DNA from 4 places in the Isoptericola haloaureus genome. Region 2 is predicted to be linked to each of the others. Evidence: predicted binding sites of a transcription regulator. Region 2 holds the regulator's gene; each other region holds the start of a gene.
What was found. The regulator Rex, encoded in region 2, represses fermentation and respiration genes when NADH is low (regulators of the CRP and FNR family bind a similar motif). The targets are predictions, from matches to a motif close to CTTGTGAANNNNTTCACAAG.

Region 1: adhE (bifunctional acetaldehyde-CoA/alcohol dehydrogenase) is a predicted target of Rex. The motif match lies at 1,806-1,825, and genes of this name have one in related genera.
Region 3: mqo (malate dehydrogenase (quinone)) is a predicted target of Rex. The motif match lies at 1,519-1,538, and genes of this name have one in related genera.
Region 4: pflB (formate C-acetyltransferase) is a predicted target of Rex. The motif match lies at 1,075-1,094, and genes of this name have one in related genera.

The regions. Positions count from the first base shown of each region.
Region 1 covers NZ_JBAGLP010000107.1:39,054-42,256, forward strand. Annotated here, with positions in the region: gene adhE (bifunctional acetaldehyde-CoA/alcohol dehydrogenase) at 1-1,755, opposite strand, end outside; gene V5O49_RS03420 (uroporphyrinogen decarboxylase/cobalamine-independent methonine synthase family protein) at 2,016-3,053, opposite strand; gene mnmA (tRNA 2-thiouridine(34) synthase MnmA) at 3,050-3,203, opposite strand, start outside.
Region 2 covers NZ_JBAGLP010000118.1:570,367-573,569, reverse strand. Annotated here, with positions in the region: gene V5O49_RS12805 (HAD family hydrolase) at 1-534, opposite strand, end outside; gene V5O49_RS12800 (glutaredoxin family protein) at 615-857, shown strand; gene V5O49_RS12795 (redox-sensing transcriptional repressor Rex) at 854-1,546, shown strand; gene V5O49_RS12790 (YceI family protein) at 1,764-2,315, opposite strand; gene V5O49_RS12785 (histidine phosphatase family protein) at 2,545-3,189, shown strand; gene V5O49_RS12780 (TlpA family protein disulfide reductase) at 3,189-3,203, shown strand, end outside.
Region 3 covers NZ_JBAGLP010000120.1:207,724-210,926, forward strand. Annotated here, with positions in the region: gene V5O49_RS16300 (hypothetical protein) at 1-554, opposite strand, end outside; gene V5O49_RS16305 (pyridoxine/pyridoxamine 5'-phosphate oxidase) at 748-1,413, shown strand; gene mqo (malate dehydrogenase (quinone)) at 1,556-3,124, shown strand.
Region 4 covers NZ_JBAGLP010000117.1:122,838-126,040, reverse strand. Annotated here, with positions in the region: gene dxs (1-deoxy-D-xylulose-5-phosphate synthase) at 1-926, shown strand, start outside; gene pflB (formate C-acetyltransferase) at 1,135-3,203, shown strand, end outside.

The sequences.
Region 1 (3,203 bases), on a different contig from region 2:
CTTGAGCCACATCACCTTGGCGGCGTCCATCGGCGAGCCGCCGCCGATCGCGATGATCGTGTCCGGGCGGTGGTCCCGCATGAGGAGCGCGCCGCGCTCGACGCACTCGACGCTCGGCTCGGCCTCGACGGTGTCGATGATCTGCACGGCGACCTTGGTGGCGCGGCGCTGGAGCACGTCGAGCACCTTGTCGACGATGCCGAGCTGGGACATGACCCGGTCGGTGACGACGGTGACGCGCTCGACCTCGGGCATGTCGACCAGGTACTGGATCGCGTTCGGCTCGAAGTAGGTCTTGGGCGGCACCTTGAACCACTGCATGTTGTTGTTCCTCCGCGCGACCCGCTTGATGTTCACCAGGTTGACGGCGCTGACGTTGTTGGACACCGAGTTCCGGCCGTAGGAGCCGCAGCCGAGCGTCAGCGAGGGCACCAGCGCGTTGTAGATGTCGCCGATGCCGCCCAGGGCGCTCGGCTGGTTCCACAGCACGCGGACCGCCTTGACGGCGTGCCCGAACCGCTCGGCGAGCGCGGCGTCGGTGGTATGGATCGCCGCGGAGTGCCCGAGGCCGTCGAACTCCACCATCTGCTCGGCCAGGCGGACGCCCTCGTCGGTGCTGCGCGAGCGCAGCACGGCGAGCACGGGCGACAGCTTCTCCCGGCTCAGCGGCTCCTGGGGGCCGACGCCGGAGATCTCCGCCAGCAGCACCGAGGTGTCCTCGGGGACCGAGAAGCCGGCCTGCTCGGCGATCCAGTACGCCGACTTCCCCACCGCGGCGGCGTTGAGCTTCGCCCCGCTGCACGCCGCCGAGTCCGCGCACGCGCCGAAGAGGTACTCCTCGAGCAGGGCCTTCTCCGCGGGCGTGGCCACGTAGGCGTGCATCCGCTGGAACTCGGTCATCACCTCGTCGTAGATCTCGTCGTCGACGATCGCGGCCTGCTCCGAGGCGCAGACCACGCCGTTGTCGAAGCCCTTGGAGAGCACGACGTCGTTGACCGCGCGGCCGATCTTCGCGGTGGACTCGATGTAGGCGGGCACGTTGCCGGCGCCGACGCCGAGGGCGGGCTTGCCGGCCGAGTAGGCGGCGCGGACCATGGCGTTGCCGCCGGTGGCCAGGATGAGCGAGACGCCGTCGTGGTGCATGAGCGCACTGGTCGCCGCGAGGCTGGGCTCGGTGACCCACTGGATGCAGTCCTCGGGGGCGCCGGCCTCGATCGCCGCGTCACGGACGATGCGCGCTGCCTCCGACGAGGAGTGCTGGGCGTTCGGGTGGAACGCGAAGATGATGGGGTTGCGGGTCTTGAGCGCGATGAGGCTCTTGAAGATCGCGGTCGAGGTCGGGTTGGTCACCGGGGTGACGCCGGCGACCACGCCGACCGGCTCGGCGATCTCGACGATGCCGCGCAGCTCGTCGCGTCCGACGACGCCGACGGTCTTGAGGTCGGCCATCGAGTGGGTGACGTGCTCGCAGGCGAAGATGTTCTTGGTGGCCTTGTCCTCGAAGACGCCGCGCCCGGTCTCGGTGACGGCGAGCTGGGCGAGGTTGCCGTGCTCGTGCAGCGCGGCGACGGAGGCCTTCTTGACGATCCGGTCGACGTCCTCCTGGGTCAGTGCCGCGTAGGCGGCCAGTGCCTTCAGTCCGCGCTGGACCATCGCGTCGACGGCGACCTCCGGTGCGGGGGCGTCGCTCGCGGGTGCCGGGACGTCGGTCGGCGCGGCCTCTGCGACGGTGCTCGTGGTGGTGTCGGTGCTCATGTCGCCCTCCCCTGAGGGGCTGTGGCCGCTTTCCCGGCCTCCTGTGCTGACAAGTGAAGGTTTTCACAAGTGTGGTCAGACCACAAGGGGAGGGGGTGAGACGCAGAACACATTGCCTGTTTCCGGGCTGGTCAGGGCGCTGCGAACGACCAGGATCCGGAACCGTCACCCGTGGGTTCGGTCGTCCGGAACGGGTTCGGTCGAGAAGATGACCGAACCCGTTCCGGACGACCGAACAGCCGTGCGGCGAGCACGCCTGGTCAGGCCTCGGCGCGCTCCGCCAGCGTCTCGGCCACGCGTCCGAGGTTCGCCAGGCCGGCCCGGTGGTCGTCCACGGAGGCGAGCGCGCGGCGGGGTGCGGCCAGCACGGTGACCCCGTCGAGGCCCGCGGCGGGCAGCCCGATGCGGCGCCACGGCTCGGCGACGAGCCGCACGAGCCCGCCCAGCTCCGGCCCCGCGCACTGCGACACCGTCGCCGGCGGCAGCCCGGCCCACAGGCCGACCTCCCGCTCGGTCGCCCGGGCGACCAGCTCCCAGGCCCGTTCGTTCCAGCCCTCGGGGCCCACCTCGGCCAGGTCCAGCCCGACGGCGTCGGCACCGGCGAGCACCACCGGCGGGATCCCCACCCACGTGCCGCCGAGGTGCACGACGACGCGGCCCCCGGCGTCGTGCACCGCCTGGACCACCGGACGCAGTCCCTCGACGATGTCCGGCCCTGGCACCCCGCGGAGGCGCGAGTAGCCCGAGAACGTCGGCAGCACCCCGGCGTGCACCTGCCCCAACAGCGGTTCGGCGAGCTGCACGACGACATCCGCGCCGGGCACCTGGTCGCGCACCTGGGCGACGTGGTCGGCCAGGCCCACGGCCAGCGCCTCGGTGAGCGCCGCACGGCCACCGACGTCGGCCAGCACGCGGTCGCCCCGGGCGGACCACAGCTCGGCGGCGAGGGTCCACGGACCGGTCACCTCGACCGCGAACGGACCGGTGTACCCGTGGGCGGCGATCGCCAGGGCGCCGAGGTCCTCGGCCAGCAGCGAGCGGGCGCGCCGGGCATCGACGCCTTCATGGTCGGCGAGCTTCCAGCCGTGCGGACCGAGCTCGACGGCGTGCTCGGCGAGCAGCAGCGCGGTGCGGGCGGTCGCCCCCGCACCCGGACCGCGGCCGGTGAGCTGGACGAGGAACGGGACCGCCTGGACGCCGGTGGGCAGCTCGGACAGGTCGCCCAGCACGGTCTGCTGGGCCTCCAGCACGTCCCGCTCTCCCCCGGGCCACGGCCCGTGCCCGCTGACCGCCGTCATGCGTGCGCCGCAGCGGCCGTCGGGACGGCGGCTGACGTGACGGCGGCTGACGCACCCTCGCGGCGGGCGCCGGCGACGGTGCCCTGACCCAGGACCTGCGTGCCGCGGTAGACGACGATCGACTGCCCCGACGCGATCCCCCGCAGCGGC
Region 2 (3,203 bases):
CTCGGCGAGCTCGCGGACCGCCGCGCCCTTGGCCTCGCCGTGCATGAGGTCTCCCACGAGGGCTCCCGTGTAGTACCCGCCCTCGTGGTCGGCGATCGTCCCGAGGCAGCCGGTCGCCCCGAGCCGGCGGGCGATGAGGCCGCCGATCTCCACCGGGGTGGCGGTGACGAGCCAGACCTGGTCGCCGGCGGCCAGGTGCTCGTCGAGGAGGCGCTTGGTGCCGGGGAAGATCCGCAGCTCCAGCACGGTGTCGTACACCTCGTCGCCGACGGCGGTGATCTCGGCGACCGAGCGGCCCGCGATGAGGGACAGCGCTCGGCTGCGGACGGTCTCGATCTGGGAGCGTGACTCGCCGAAGAGCAGGTACTTGGCCTGGATCACCCCGAACCTCAGCAGGTCCACGGTCCCGAAGAACCGACGCCGGTAGAGCGCGCGGGCCAGGTGGAACGAGCTGGCGCCGCGGATGATCGTGTTGTCGACGTCGAAGAAGGCTGCCGCCGGCGGGCTGACCGGGGAGTCGGCATGAGACGGCATGCGGCCCACTGTAGTCGCGCCGATACGCTGTCCTCGTGAGCAGCGCCCCGACGACACCCGAGGAGACGGCACGGGTGGTGATGTACACCCGCCCCGGCTGTCACCTGTGCGACGACGCACGGGAGGTCGTGGCCTCGGTGTGCGAGCGGGCGGGCGCGGCGTGGCGGGAGATCGACATCGAGACCGATGCCGCGCTGACCGAGCGGTACGGCGACTACGTGCCCGTCGTCGAGGTGGACGGCGTGCAGCAGGGGTTCTGGCGGGTGGACGCGGCGAGGCTGGCGCGACGTCTGGCGGCACCTGCGGGAGGGAAGCGGACGTGATCGAGATCGGCGAGGTGACGGTGCCCGCGGCGACGGTGTCGCGGCTGCCGTACTACTTGCGCGCCCTGCGCGACCTGCTGCGGGACGGGGTGACGACGACGTCGTCCTCGGCGCTGGCGGAACGCTCCGGCGTGGGCTCCGCGCAGCTGCGCAAGGACCTGTCCTACCTGGGGTCGTTCGGGACGCGCGGCGTCGGCTACGAGGTCGAGACGCTCGCGTCCTCGATCAGCACGGCGCTGGGCCTGGGCTCGGAGCACCGGCTCGCGATCGTCGGCGTCGGCAACCTCGGCAACGCGCTGGCGAACTACTCGGGCTACGCGGCGCGGGGGTTCCGGCTCGTGGCGCTGATCGACGCCGACCCGGACGTCGTCGGCCGACGCGCGGCGGGGCTGGAGGTGGAGCACTCCGACCGGCTCGAGGAGATCCTGGCCGCGCGGGGAGTGTCCATGGTGATCCTGGCGACCCCCGGCGCGGCGGCGCAGGCCGTCGCCGAGCGGATCGTGGAGTGCGGTGTCCGGGAGATCCTGTCGTTCTCCCCGGTGGCGCTGCAGCTGCCCGACGACGTCGTCGTGCGCAGCGTCGACGTCGCCGGCGAGCTGCAGATCCTCGCGTTCCACGCGGCGGCACGCCACGCGCAGGAAGGCGCGACGGTCGACGGCCGGACCGCCCCGGCCGCCACCGCGAGGTAGGCGGACCACTGGCGAGGTAGGCAAACCGCCGGCGAGGTAGGCAACTTCCCCACGAGGTAGGCACCAAGACGGCGAGGTAGGCAACTCCGCCCCCAGGGTGCGTCCGGCGCGGTGTCCCGCCGTCCTGACGCGCAGCTCGCCTACCTGGCCGAGAAGTTGCCTACCTCGGCGGAGAGCTGCCTACCTCGGGGAGAAGTTGCCTACCTCGCCGCAGGGGTCAGTTCTGCTCGATCGCGGAGACGTCGAGAGCGATCTTGACCTTCTCGCCCACCAGGACGCCGCCGGTCTCGAGCGCGGCGTTCCAGGTCAGGCCGAAGTCCTTGCGGTTGATGACCAGCTCGGACTCGAAGCCGGCACGCTTGTTGCCGAACGGGTCCACCGCGGCGCCCTCGAAGGCGACCGGCAGGTCGATGCTCTGGGTCACGCCGTTGATCGTCAGGTCGCCGGTCACGACGTAGCCGTCGTCGTCGGCGGTGACGGCCGTGGACGTGAAGGTCCAGGTCGGGCGCTCCTCGGCGTGCCAGAAGTCCGCGCTCTTGAGGTGCTGGTCGCGGTTCTCGTCACCGGTGTTGATCGCGGCGGCGTCGAGCTCGACGGCGACGGCGGAGGACTCGAGGTCCTCGCCGACGGTGATGGTGCCGGCGGCGATGCCGATGGTCCCGCGGACCTTCGAGATCCCGGCGTGGCGGACGGAGAACGACGCGGTGGAGTGGCCGGCGTCGACGGCGTAGGTACCGGTGGACAGGTCCGAAGGCAGGGGCGTGGCCATGGAGGGGCTCCTTGTCGAGTGGTGTTGCTGGACGTGTGGCAACCGTCCCGGGCCGGACCCGGGGCGATTCCATCGAAACGCATGAACATGGCGTCCCGCCGGAGTATTCCCGGTCGCCGTCGTCGATGCGAGCCCGTGGCGCCCGACCGGTCGCCGGGGCACCGTGACCCGCCTCACGACGGCGCCCCGGACGGCGGGAGCACCCGCAGGATCTGGGACACTAAGGCTCATGGCCACCACCACCGTCCATCTGTTGCGGCACGGCGAGGTCCACAACCCCGACGGCGTCCTGTACGGACGCATCCCCGGGTACCGGCTGTCCGACCGCGGCCAGCAGATGGCCCGGCGTGTCGCGCAGCACCTGTCCGGCGCGGGCCGGGACGTCGCCGCCGTCGTGGCGAGCCCGCTCCAGCGCGCCCAGGAGACGGCGCAGCCGATCGCCGACGCCTTCGCACTCGACCTGGCCACCGACGACCGCCTGATCGAGGCCGGCAACCGGTTCGAGGGCACGACCATCGGCAAGAACCCGTCCCAGCTCGCGCACCCGCGGTACTGGAAGCTGCTGTGGAACCCGCTGCGGCCGTCGTGGGGCGAGGCCTACGCCGACCAGGCCGTGCGCATGCGGGCCGCCGTCGACGACGCACGTCGCGCCTTCGCCGGGCACGAGGTCGTCCTGGTCAGCCACCAGCTGCCCGTCTGGCTGACGCGTCGGTCCTACGAGGGGCGCCGGCTGGCGCACGACCCGCGACGCCGCCAGTGCTCCCTCGCCTCGCTGACGTCGTTGACCTTCACCGACGACCGGTTCGCCGCCCTGCACTACGCGGAGCCCGCGGCCGACCTGCTCCTCGGCGCCGACCCCACCCCGGGCGCCTGATGCGGCGCCGCCAC
Region 3 (3,203 bases), on a different contig from region 2:
ACCGTGGCCAGGTCGTTGCGCACGGTGCCGAGGCTGTCCTGCAGGTTCGTCTCGAGGCTGTCGATGCCGTTGGAGACCTCCAGCAGGCGCGTCTGCAGGTCGTCCATGCCGTCGATGCCCTCCTGCGGCATCCCGGTCCACGCCTCCACGCCGTCGACCCGCCCCGACAGCGCGTCGACGGTGGCCGTGTCGGGCGCCTCGTCGACGGCGACGCGCAGCCGGGCGGCCTCGGCCTCGGCGATCTCGGTGCGCTGCACCGCGGCCTCGACCTCGCCGGCGAGCTTGCGGTTCGCCGACCAGAGCATCGCCACCCCCAGGGTGGCCACCAGGGCCAGCACGAGCGCCGCGGCGATCAGCGCCGTCTGGACCCGCGTCGCCGTCCAGACGGGCGTCGTCGGGCCGGGCCGGGCGGGCCGCGGTGCAGGCTGCGGTGCGGGCTCTGCGGGCAGGAGCGTCGCGACGGAGGTCATGGCACCGCTGCTCGGCTCGACGCGGCGGCGCGCGATCCGCCGGCCGCCGTCGGGGCGGGGCGAAGCTCCCGGCGGGTACGTCATCGCTCTCCTTCGCCCGACAGCACGGTCCTGACCTCATCGTCGCCGGTCACCCCCGCCCGCACAAGAGACCGGGCGAAACCGCAGGCGAGAACGGTGCAGGATCACCCGCCCGGCGCGCGCCCGGGGTCGGTACGGTCACGGTCCGGGGTCGGTACGGTGGCGGGAGGGACGCCGCCGACCGGGAGGAGAGCACGTGCCGGGCTTTCGCGAGAGACTCCGCGACCTGCCGATGTTCCCCGACGGCCTGCCCGACGGGCAGATCTCCGACCCGGACGCGGTGCCGCCCACCCCGCACGACCTGTTCACCGCGTGGTTCGACGACGCCGTGGCGGCGGGGGCCTACGCCCCGCACGCCATGACGCTGTCCACGGCCGGCGGCGGCGCCGTCGTGGACGCGCGCACCGTGCTGCTGACGGACCTCGACGCCGGAGGCTGGTGGTTCGCCGGTCACGCCACCAGCCCGAAGGGCCGCCACCTCGCGGAGAACCCGCACGCCGCGCTGACCTTCCTGTGGCGCGAGATCGGACGGCAGGTCCGCGTGACGGGCACCGTGTCCTCGCACCCGGACGTCGGCGTCGAGGACTTCCGGCGCCGCTCCGACGTGTCGCGGGCGACGGGGCTGGTCGACCACCAGAGCGAGGTGCTCGACGACCTGGCCGAGCACCGGGAGGCGTGGGCCGAGGCGCTGCAGGAGGTGCGGGCGGACCCGCGGCGCGTCCCGTCCACGTGGACGGCCTGGCGGCTGTCCCCGTTCTCGGTCGAGTTCTGGCAGACCGGTGCCGGGACCGGTCAGACGCGCCTGCGCTACCGCCGGGGCACCGGGCCGACGGCATGGACCACGGAGCTGCTCTGGCCCTGAGTCGTGCCCTCACGACGGGCCGACGGCGTGACCTGCGTGGGCGCTCGGCGGGCGATGTGACCTGCGTCACTCCAGGTCAGAGCGCCTGTGACGTTGCTCTCATTCTTTGTGACAGTTTTCACCAACGTCTTAGCATGGCCCGGTGACTTCGCGCGAAACCTCCCCCCGCCAGCAGCCCGCGGACGCCGTCGACGTCGTCCTCGTCGGCGGCGGCGTCATGAGCGCCACCCTCGGCACGCTGATCCAGCAGCTCGAGCCGACGTGGTCGATCCGGATCATCGAACGACTCGACGACGTGGCGCTGGAGTCGTCCAACCCGTGGAACAACGCGGGGACCGGGCACGCCGCGCTGTGCGAGCTCAACTACACGCCGGAGAGGGCCGACGGCTCGGTCGACATCACCAAGGCGGTGGCGATCAACGAGCAGTTCGAGACCTCGCGCGAGCTGTGGCAGCACCTGCTCGCCACCGGTCAGCTCGCCGACGAGTCGTTCGTCCACCGCACGCCGCACATGACCTTCGTGCGGGGCGCCGAGAACGTGGAGTTCCTGCGCCGCCGGTACGAGACCATGACGGCGCACCCGCTGTTCCGGGACATGGAGTTCTCCACCGACCGCGCCGAGATCTCGCGCTGGACCCCGCTGCTCACGGCCGGCCGGGACGCCGACGAGCCGATCGCCGCGACCCGCTCGGTCGCCGGCACCGACGTGGACTTCGGCAACCTGACCCGCCAGCTCGTCGACAACCTCGTGCGCCACGGCGCCGAGCTGCAGCTGCAGCACGAGGTCACCTCCCTGAAGCGGACCAAGGACCGCCGCTGGCGGCTCAAGGTCAAGGACCGTTCCTGGAACGCCCCGCGCCGCACCTCCACGGTCACCGCGCGCTTCGTCTTCGTCGGCGCCGGCGGCGGGGCGCTCCCGCTGCTCCAGGCGTCGGGCATCCCCGAGATCAAGGGCTTCGGCGGCTTCCCCATCTCCGGGGAGTTCCTGCGCACCGACAACCCCGAGGTCGTCGCGCAGCACCAGGCCAAGGTCTACGGCAAGGCCGACGTCGGCGCCCCGCCGATGTCGGTGCCGCACCTCGACACCCGCGTCGTCGACGGCAAGAGCTACCTGATGTTCGGCCCCTACGCCGGGTTCAGCCCCAAGTACCTCAAGAAGGGCAAGTACCTGGGTCTGATCACCTCGCTGCGCGCCGACAACATCACCTCGATGCTGGGCGCCGGGCTGAAGAACATGGACCTGACCCAGTACCTGCTCGGCCAGCTCGCGGCGGCGCCGGAGTCGAAGTTCCACACGCTGCAGCAGTTCATGCCCCGGGCCCACCCCAAGGACTGGGAGAAGATCACCGCGGGCCAGCGCGTGCAGGTCATCAAGCGCGACGCCGACGGCAAGGGCGTGCTCCAGTTCGGCACCGAGGTCGTCACGGCCGGGGACGGTTCCATCGCCGGACTGCTCGGCGCCTCCCCCGGCGCGTCCACCGCGGTCTCCGCGATGGTCGACGTGCTCGGGCGCTGCTTCCCGCAGGAGTTCCCGGCCTGGCGCGAGCAGCTCGCCGCGATGATGCCCAGCCTGGACGGCGTGCCGGCCGACGCCCGCGAGATCGACACGACGGCCAGCGCGGCCGACGAGCCCGCGGCCACCCTGCCGGAGCCGGTCGACGGCGTGCTGCCGGCCAGCGTCTACGAGTCGCAGGCCGACTCGCGGTCCTGACCCGGCCCGCCGGAGAGGCCACGACGACCGACGGCCCGGTGCTCCCCCCGCGGGGAGCACCGGGCCGTCGGCGTCCGGC
Region 4 (3,203 bases), on a different contig from region 2:
TCGCCGAGGAGATCGTCGAGATCGGCCGCCGCCGGCCCGACGTCGTCGCGATCACCGCGGCGATGCTGCACCCGGTGGGGCTGGCCCCCTTCGCCGAGGAGTTCCCCGAGCGCACCTTCGACGTCGGGATCGCCGAGCAGCACGCCGCGACGTCGGCCGCCGGCATGGCGTTCGCCGGGCTGCACCCCGTGGTCGCCGTGTACGCGACCTTCCTCAACCGCGCCTTCGACCAGCTGCTCATGGACGTCGCCCTGCACAAGGCCGGGGTGACGTTCGTGCTCGACCGTGCCGGCATCACCGGCGCCGACGGCGCGAGCCACAACGGCATGTGGGACATGGCGATGCTGCGCATCGTGCCGGGGCTGCGGCTGGCCGCCCCGCGCGACGAGGCGACCCTGCGCGACGCCCTGCGCACCGCCGTCGACGTCGACGACGCACCCACCGTCGTGCGCTACCCCAAGGGCGCGCTCGACGAGCCGATCGAGGCGCTCGAGACGCTCGAGGGCGTCGACGTCGTGGCCCGGCGCGCGCCGGATCCGGAGGCCGCCACCGGGGCGAGCGTGCTCGTCGTGGGCGTGGGGGCGATGGCCGCCACGGCGATCGCGGCCGGGGAGTCGCTCGCCGCGCACGGCCTGGCCGTCGAGGTCGTGGCGCCCACGTGGGTGCTGCCGGTGCCCGAGAACCTGGTGAAGATGACCGGGGACCACGACCTCGTGGTGACGCTGGAGGACGGCGTCGTCGACGGCGGCGTGGGGGCGATGCTCGCCCAGCGCGCGGCCGAGCGCGGCGTGCGCACCCCGTTCGTGCACACCGGTCTGCCGGTGGAGTTCCTCGACCACGCCAGCCGCGAGCAGATCATGACCGCACAGCGCATGCAGGCCGAGGACGCGGTGCGCGACGCGCTCGCCGAGCTCGCCCAGGACTGACGCCCGGCCCGCGACCCGACCCGCGGTCCGGCCGCAGCGTGCCTCCGCCCGTACCGTCCTGACGGTCCGGGCGGAGGTGTCGTGACCTGCGTGACGGCCGGCGGCGTCTGTGATCGACGTTACGGCCGGACATGTGGTCAGACCATTGCTTGTGAAGGTTTTCACGATATCGTGGAAGCATCACCAGCGAGCGTGAAGGAGCGGGGCGATGACCGTCCAGGAAGAACGTACGACCGCCACGAGTGCCGCATGGGAAGGTTTCGTCCCCGGACCGTGGTGCGACACCGTCGACGTCCGAGACTTCATCCAGCGCAACTACACCCCCTACACCGGGGACGGGACGTTCCTCGCCGGCCCGACCGAGCGCACCACCGCGCTGTGGGCACGGCTGAGCGCGATGTTCCCCGCCGAGCGCGAGAAGGGCGTCTACGACGTCTCCTACGACGTGCCGGCCGGCATCACCGCCCACGAGCCCGGCTACATCGACTCCGCGAGCGAGATCATCGTCGGCCTGCAGACGGACGCGCCGCTCAAGCGCGCGATCATGCCGAACGGCGGCTGGCGGATGGTCGAAGGGGCGCTGGACACCTACGGCTACCCGGTCGACCAGGACCTGAAGAAGGTCTTCACCGAGTACCGCAAGACCCACAACCAGGGCGTGTTCGACGTCTACCCGCCGAACGTCCGGGCCGCACGCAGCTCGCACGTCGTGACCGGCCTGCCGGACGCCTACGGCCGCGGCCGCATCATCGGCGACTACCGCCGCGTGGCGCTGTACGGCGTCGACGAGCTGATCGCCGCCAAGAAGATCGACAAGCTCACCCTCGACGTCGAGCCCTTCAGCGAGTCCGTGGTCCGGGCCCGCGAGGAGCACGCCGAGCAGATTCGCGCCCTGGGCGAGCTCAAGGAGATGGCCGCCTCCTACGGCGTCGACATCTCCGGCCCGGCGCGCACCGCCACCGAGGCCGTGCAGTGGCTGTACTTCGGCTTCCTCGGCGCGGTCAAGGAGCAGAACGGCGCCGCGATGTCGCTCGGACGCACCTCGACCTTCCTCGACGTGTTCATCGAGCGCGACCTCGCCGCCGGCCGCCTGACCGAGGCCCAGGCCCAGGAGGTCATGGACGACTTCGTCATCAAGCTGCGGATCGTCCGGTTCCTGCGCACCCCCGAGTACGACGCCCTGTTCTCCGGCGACCCCACCTGGGTCACCGAGACCATCGGCGGCATGGGCACCGACGGCCGGACGCTCGTGACGAAGAACTCGTTCCGGATGCTGCAGACCCTGTACAACCTGGGCCCGGCGCCCGAGCCGAACATGACCGTGTTCTGGACGGCCGACCTGCCCCAGGGCTTCAAGGACTTCTGCTCGCAGGTCTCGATCGACACCTCCGCCGTGCAGTACGAGTCGGACGACGAGATCCGCGCCGCCTGGGGCGACGACGCCGGCATCGCCTGCTGCGTCTCGCCCATGGCGATCGGCAAGCAGATGCAGTTCTTCGGCGCCCGCGTCAACCTCGCCAAGACGCTGCTCTACGCGATCAACGGCGGACGCGACGAGGTCAGCGGCAAGCAGGTCTCCCCGGCCGTGGCCCCGGTGCCCGAGGGGCAGCCGCTGGACTACGACGACGTGCGGGCCCGGTTCGACAAGACGATGGACTGGCTGGCCGCGACCTACGTCGAGGCGCTGAACTGCATCCACTGGTCGCACGACAAGTACGCCTACGAGCGGCTCGAGATGGCGCTGCACGACAAGGAGGTGCTGCGGACCATGGCCTGCGGCATCGCCGGCCTGTCCGTGGCCACCGACTCGCTGTCGGCCATCCGTTACGCGACCGTCATGCCGGTCTTCGACGACCGCGGCGTCGTCGTCGACTACGTCACCGAGGGCGACTACCCGGCCTACGGCAACGACGACGACCGTGCCGACGAGATCGCCGTGGAGCTGGTCGAGTCGTTCATGGCCAAGGTGCGCACCCACAAGATGTACCGGGACGCGCTGCCCACCCAGTCGGTGCTGACGATCACCTCGAACGTCGTGTACGGCAAGGCCACGGGCAACACGCCCGACGGGCGCCGCGCCGGCGAGCCGTTCTCCCCGGGCGCGAACCCGATGAACGGCCGCGACACGCACGGCATGCTGGCCTCGGCCCTGTCGGTGGCCAAGCTGCCGTACGCCGACGCCCAGGACGGGATCTCCCTGACGAACACCATCGTGCCCTCCGGGCTCGGGCGGACGCGCCAGGAGCAGATCACCAACCTCTCCGGCCTGCTCGACGC